Regions from separate parts of the Microbacterium panaciterrae genome, predicted to be linked through region 3. Evidence: predicted binding sites of a transcription regulator. Region 3 holds the regulator's gene; each other region holds the start of a gene.
The links. Region 3 encodes HrcA, which represses chaperone genes, less so after heat shock. Its sites were predicted from a motif close to TTNGCACTCGNNNNNNNCGAGTGCNAA; they were not measured.

Region 1 (2,199 bases), on a different contig from region 3:
TCAGGGCGACGCCACCACCGGCGACGATGCCCTCTTCGACGGCAGCCTTCGCGTTGCGGACGGCGTCCTCGATGCGGTGCTTGCGCTCCTTGAGTTCGACCTCGGTGGCCGCGCCCGCCTTGATGACGGCCACGCCGCCGGCGAGCTTGGCGAGGCGCTCCTGCAGCTTCTCGCGGTCGTAGTCGCTGTCGGTGTTCTCGATCTCGCGACGGATCTGCGTGACACGACCGGCGAGCTGCTCGGCGTCGCCGGCACCCTCGATGATCGTGGTCTCGTCCTTGGTGACGATGACCTTGCGCGCACGGCCCAGCAGGTCGAGGGTCGCGTTCTCGAGCTTGAGACCGACCTCCTCGGTGACCACGGTGCCGCCGGTGAGGATCGCGATGTCCTGCAGCTGCGCCTTGCGGCGGTCGCCGAAGCCCGGAGCCTTGACGGCGACGGACTTGAAGATGCCGCGGATCTTGTTCAGCACCAGCGTCGCGAGGGCTTCGCCCTCGACGTCCTCGGCGATGATGACGAGCTCCTTGCCGTCCTGGATCACCTTGTCGACGATCGGCAGCAGATCCTTGATGTTCGAGATCTTCTGGTTCGCGATGAGGATGTACGCGTCCTCGAAGACCGCCTCCTGGCGCTCCGGGTCCGTGACGAAGTAGGGGTTCAGGTAGCCCTTGTCGAAGCGCATGCCTTCGGTGAGCTCGAGCTCGGTGCCGAACGTCTGCGACTCCTCGACGGTGACGACGCCTTCCTTGCCGACCTTGTCGATGGCCTCGGCGATGAGCGCGCCGATCTCCGGGTCCGCGGCCGAGATCGACGCGGTGGCGGCGATCTGCTCCTTGGACTCGATCTCCTTGGCGGAGGCGAGCAGCTCGGCCGTGATGGCGGCGACGGCCTTCTCGATGCCCTTCTTCAGGCTGATCGGGTCGGCACCGGCGGCCACGTTGCGCAGGCCCTCGCGGACGAGCGCCTGGGCGAGCACGGTGGCTGTGGTGGTGCCGTCTCCGGCGACGTCGTCGGTCTTCTTGGCGACCTCCTTGACGAGCTCCGCGCCGATCTTCTCGTACGGGTCGTCGAGTTCGATCTCCTTGGCGATGGAGACGCCGTCGTTCGTGATCGTGGGCGCGCCCCACTTCTTCTCGAGCACGACGTTGCGGCCGCGCGGGCCGAGGGTCACCTTGACCGCGTCGGCCAGGATGTTCAGGCCGCGCTCGAGGCCGCGGCGGGCCTCCTCATCGAAAGCGATGATCTTTGCCATGAGTACTGTCGTCCCTCCTGGACGTAGACAATGGGGGTTAGCACTCAGATCAGCCGAGTGCTAAAGCCAGTCTGGCACTCGACCCCTGAGAGTGCAAGCCGCCGCCGCGGCGCGCGGGTCAGCCTCCCGAGCCGCCCGACGTGTCCGCCGGCGTCGGCGCGTTCTTCGCGAGATCCAGGCCGAGCACCACCGTGAGCTGCTTCTGCCCCTGCACGACGTCGTTCGCGTACACGTCGCTCTGGGCGGTGTTCGTCGCCCCGATCAGCGCCGCGAGCGCCTCTGCGCCCGCCTTGTCCGCCGGGGTCTGGTAGTAGACCGTCGTGACGGCGATGTCCTGCTTGTCGGCGTCGGCGGCCGCCACCGCGGTGCCGGGGAAACCGGCGTTCACGATGGTGTCGCGGGTCGCGGTCGCGAACCCTGTCGCTGTGGTCCCGTTCAGCACGAACACCGCGTAGGACGTGTCCAGCGCGGGCTTGGTCGGCGTGGCGGTCGGGCTGATGCTGGGAGCCGGCGCCGAGCCGAAGCTGATCTTGTCCATGGCGACCATCGCCGCGAAGATGCCCACCGCGATGAGCACCACGGTCGCCACCGCGGCCCAGAGCAGCACGAACCAGCCGTGCATGCCGGGGTTCTCGGCACGGTGGGCGCCGACGCGTCCCTGGGCATGCGGGATCACGTCGAATCGGTCGCGCGCGGATTCAGGCATTCCCCGATGTTATCCGGACGAGCCCTGAGGATCCCCGCACACGACGGGCGCGGGTGGGCGCCGCGCGGATGGGCGCCCTCAACCCGCCGACGCGGCGGTGCGATCGTCGCGTCGACGCGCTGCGTCGTCCCGGATGCGGCGCAGACGACGCACCAGCAGAGGATCCTGCACCAGCGCCTGCTCCGTGTCGATCACGCGGTCCAGCAGCTGGTAGTACCGGGCCGGCGTCAGCTGCAGCTCG
Region 2 (2,199 bases), on a different contig from region 3:
CGGGCGTGAGCAGGGTTCGCAGTTCGCTCATATCCACGCGGTCCAGGCTATCGACGTCGCGGCTCTGCCCGACGCGGACGGAGGGCACGTGAGCACGACCACGGCGGTGGAACAGGACGAATGGGTGCGCCGGATCGGCCCCGAGGCGGCGAAACTGCGGCGCCAGCGCGGGAAGCTGATCGTGTGGGCGTGGTGCCTGCTGCCGGTCGGTGTGGCGATCTATGTCGCGTTCATCGCGATCATAGTCGGGGCCGCGAGCCGCCGTTCGGGAGTGGACATCGGCATGGTTCTGCTTCTGGTGTTCCTCGGCGCCTTCGCGTTCTTGGGCGTCGTCTTCTGCGCCGCGCTTGCGAGCAGCAGCCGCCTGCGGATGGAGGGGGCGGCGTGGCGCGTCCTGCAGCCGCAGGTTCCGGGGATCATCGCTTACGAGCTCGGCAGGCAGCTGCGCAGCGCGAGTCGCTTCGACCGTTGGGCGCGGGAGCACGGTGTCATCGCGCCGGCTTCGAGCCCGGACGGTGTGCCGGATCCGAGTCGCGTCGTCGCACCCTGGAGCCCGGATACGACCCGGCGGATCCTTCCCGGGCCCACGGCGCAGGGGGTCTCCCGCGTGACCGTGTTTCCGCTGGCCGGTTTCCTGGTGCTGTGCCTGTGCGGCTCGATCCTGGGTCTCAACGGGATCCGCGGCGTCCTCGGGGCCAGCGTCTTCGCAGCTGGTGCGCTGTGCCTGCTCGCGGCAGGGGTCTGCGCGGTGTGGGGTCTCGCGCGACGTGGCACCGAGTATCGGCATGGGTACATCACCGCGGTGTCGAAGACGCGGTCAGGGAGCATCGTGGACGTCCGCACCGGAGCCGATCTGGTGGATCCGAAGACCGGTGTGGTGATCCGCGCCGCCGGTGCCCCCGCGATCACCAGCCCGACGTACCGGGAGCGCATCCGGGCGATCCGCGCCGCGCACCCCGGCACAAAGGGGGAGCGTCTGCGCTGACGCGATCCGTTCCCGCACCGACACCCTCGGCTGGCACTCGCATTGCATGAGTGCCAGCGTTGTGCCTAGACTGTTGTTAGCACTCTCGGGCTGAGGGTGCTAACCAGACTTGAACCGTCGAGAAAGAGGTAGACCGTGTCGGTTTCCATCAAGCCGCTCGAGGACCGCATCGTCATCAAGCAGGTCGAGGCCGAGCAGACCACCGCGAGTGGCCTGGTCATCCCTGACACTGCCAAGGAGAAGCCCCAGGAGGGCGAGGTCGTGGCCGTGGGCCCCGGCCGCATCGACGACAACGGCAACCGCGTGCCGCTCGACGTCGCCGTCGGCGACCGCGTGCTGTACAGCAAGTACGGCGGCACCGAGGTGAAGTTCGGTGCAGACGAGTTCCTCGTGCTCTCCGCCCGCGACGTGCTCGCCGTGGTCGTGCGCTGACCTCGCAGCACTTTCGCACGAAGGGTCCGGATGCCTCGCGCATCCGGACCCTTCGTCGTCCCCGCCCCTCATATACGAGTCGTCCCCGCCAGCGGAGCCCAGGGGATGCGCTGACGGGGACGACGGTGAGGTATCGGGGGCCGCGATCCTATGTCCCCGCCCGGCCATAGGGTGGACCGGTGAACTCCACCCCGCGCAGCGCCCAGACGGTCGGCGTCGCCTCCGCGATCGGCGCCTACCTGCTGTGGGGCGTGCTGCCGCTGTACTTCCTGCTGCTCAGCCCGACCGGACCGTGGGAACTCGTCGCCTGGCGGGTCGCGCTCTCGTTCGTGTTCTGCCTGATCCTGCTCGCGATCACGCGCGGCTGGAAGCCGCTGCTCGTGATCATCCACCAGCCGCGGCTGCTCGCGCTGACGGCCCTGGCCGGCGTGCTGATCTACATCAACTGGCAGGTGTTCGTCCTCGCCACGCTCGACGGCCAGATCGTCGAGACCAGCCTGGGCTACTTCATCAACCCGATCGGGACGATGCTGCTCGGCGTGTTCGTGCTGCACGAGAAGCTGCGCCGGCTGCAGTGGGTCGCGATCGGGATCGCCACGGTCGCCGTGCTCGTGATCGTTTTCGCGCACGGCGGGTTCCCCTGGATCGCGCTGTCGCTGACGGCCTCGTTCGGCATCTACGGCCTCGTCAAGAAGAAGATCGGCCCTTCGGTCGACGCGATCAGCGGCCTCACCCTGGAATCGTTCTGGCTGCTGCCGATCGCCGCCGTGCAGCTCGTCGTG
Region 3 (2,199 bases):
GCACAGCCATGTCTCCGGCCTGCGCTGGTGGAACGTGAAGCACCCGGCGGCGTACGCGCAGCGTCTCGCCATGGGGGAATCCCCGGCGGCGGGCACCGAGCGACCCGATCCGGCCGCGGTAGAGCTGGAGCGGATCCTGCTGCGCTCCCGGATGGCCGAGGGCCTGCCGCTCACCGGGCTCGCGCCGGATGCTCGGACGCGCGTCGCCGGACTCATCGCCGACGGCCTCGTCGATCCCGCGGCCGCGCTGCGCGGCACGCTCGTGCTGACGCTGCGCGGGCGCCTGCTCGCCGACGCCGTGGTGCGCGCGCTCACGGACTGAGCCCGTCGCGGAGCACGACACGATAGGATTGGCACTCAAGACCCACGAGTGCCAGCGGTGAGGAGGAGCGATGGTCTCAGAACGCGGACTCGAAGTGCTCCGTGCCATCGTCGAGGACTTCGTCCAGACGAACGAGCCGGTCGGCAGCAAGTCGATCGTGGATCGGCACGCCTTCGGTGTCTCGGCCGCCACGATCCGCAACGACATGGCGCTGCTCGAGGATGAGGAGCTCATCGCGGCCCCGCACACATCCTCGGGTCGTGTGCCCACGGACAAGGGCTACCGCGTCTTCGTCGACCACCTCGCACAGGTCCGCCCGCTTTCTACCGCGCAGCGCACCGCGATCTCGGCGTTCCTGGCAGACCCCGCGGATCTCGACGACCTCATGGTGCGCACCGTCCGCGTGCTCACCCGGCTCACCGGGCAGGTCGCGCTCGCGCAGTATCCGTCCTTCGCCCGGGCGCATGTCACGCACATCGAACTGGTGGCGCTCGCGCCGAGCCGGCTGCTCGTCGTGCTCGTCACGGATGCGGGCGGCGTCTCCCAGCGGATCGTTCCGCTCCCGGTCGAGCTCGATGAGAGCGAGATCGGGGTGCTGCGCGCGACGCTCACCTCGCTGATCACCGGGCGGTCGGTGCGCCGTGGCGCGGAGCAGGTCGCCGCGGCGGGGGAGAGCCTGTCGGATCCGCGGATCGGCGCCGCGCAGGCCGCCCTGCTGCGGGCCGTCGCCGAGGAGCTCGCCGAGTTCCGGCAGGAGCGACTGGTGATGGCGGGGGCGGCGACGCTGGCCCGCCGCGAGCACGACTTCCGCGGCAGCATCCATCCGCTCCTGGAGGCGATCGAGGAGCAGGTGACGCTGCTGCGGCTGATGAGCGAGATGCGGGTCGACGAGCACGGACTCGCCGCCAGCATCGGCACGGAGAACGCCGCGTTCGGCCTCGGCGAGGCGTCGATCGTGGCGAGCGACTACATCACGCACTCCGGGACCGCACGCGTCGGCGTGATGGGCCCGACCCGGATGGACTACCCGAGCAATCTCGCGGCGGCGCGGGCCGTGGCCCGCTACCTGTCGCAGCTGCTCGAAGAGGACGAGACCGGCCGCTGAGCGGCCGCACGAACACACGCGCTGCCGCAGGGCGGCCCGGAAAGGCGATGGTGACGGACCACTACGAGGTTCTCGGCGTCTCGCGCGATGCGAGCGAGGATGAGATCAAGAAGGCGTACCGGCGGCTCGCACGGCAGCTGCACCCGGACGTGAACCCCAGCGAGGAGGCCGCAGAGCGGTTCAAGTCGGTCACGCACGCCTACGACGTGCTGAGCGACGCGGACTCGCGCCGTCGCTACGACATGGGCGGCGATCAGAACGGCAATGCCGGCTTCGGAGGGTTCGGCGGCTTCGGTGACATCTTCGAGACGTTCTTCGGTGGCGGAGGCGCGCGCGCGGCCCGCCCGCGATCGCGTCGTGAGCGCGGGCAGGATGCCCTCGTGCGTGTCAGCCTCGAGCTCGGCGACGTCGTGTTCGGTGTGCACCGCGACATCGAGGTCGACACGGCCGTGCTGTGCGAGACGTGTCAGGGCTCCTGCTGCCAGGTGGGCACCTCGCCGGTCACCTGCGACATCTGCGGCGGATCCGGGCACATCCAGCAGCAGGTGCGGAGTCTCCTCGGCAACGTCGTCACCACCGCGCCGTGCGGAACGTGCGAGGGGTTCGGCACCACGATCCCGTTCCCGTGCCAGACCTGCAACGGTCAGGGACGGGTGCGCTCGCGTCGCACGGTCGGCCTGGACATCCCGGCCGGCGTGGAGACCGGGCTGCGCCTGCAGCTGCCGGGCTCCGGCGAGGTCGGCCGCGCCGGCGGCCCGAACGGCGACCTGTA

Region 1: a site for HrcA is predicted at 1,290-1,316, ahead of groL (chaperonin GroEL). Genes of this name have one in related genera too.
Region 2: a site for HrcA is predicted at 1,016-1,042, ahead of groES (co-chaperone GroES). Genes of this name have one in related genera too.

Annotation. Positions count from the first base shown of each region.
Region 1 is NZ_BAABGP010000016.1:47,958-50,156, reverse strand. Features, by position in the region: gene groL (chaperonin GroEL) at 1-1,252, opposite strand, end outside; gene ABD882_RS11610 (LytR C-terminal domain-containing protein) at 1,371-1,958, opposite strand; gene ABD882_RS11605 (DUF3263 domain-containing protein) at 2,037-2,199, opposite strand, start outside.
Region 2 is NZ_BAABGP010000014.1:158,531-160,729, forward strand. Features, by position in the region: gene ABD882_RS10835 (class I SAM-dependent methyltransferase) at 1-37, opposite strand, end outside; gene ABD882_RS10840 (hypothetical protein) at 89-985, shown strand; gene groES (co-chaperone GroES) at 1,121-1,417, shown strand; gene rarD (EamA family transporter RarD) at 1,597-2,199, shown strand, end outside.
Region 3 is NZ_BAABGP010000011.1:20,099-22,297, reverse strand. Features, by position in the region: gene hemW (radical SAM family heme chaperone HemW) at 1-322, shown strand, start outside; gene hrcA (heat-inducible transcriptional repressor HrcA) at 393-1,427, shown strand; gene dnaJ (molecular chaperone DnaJ) at 1,478-2,199, shown strand, end outside.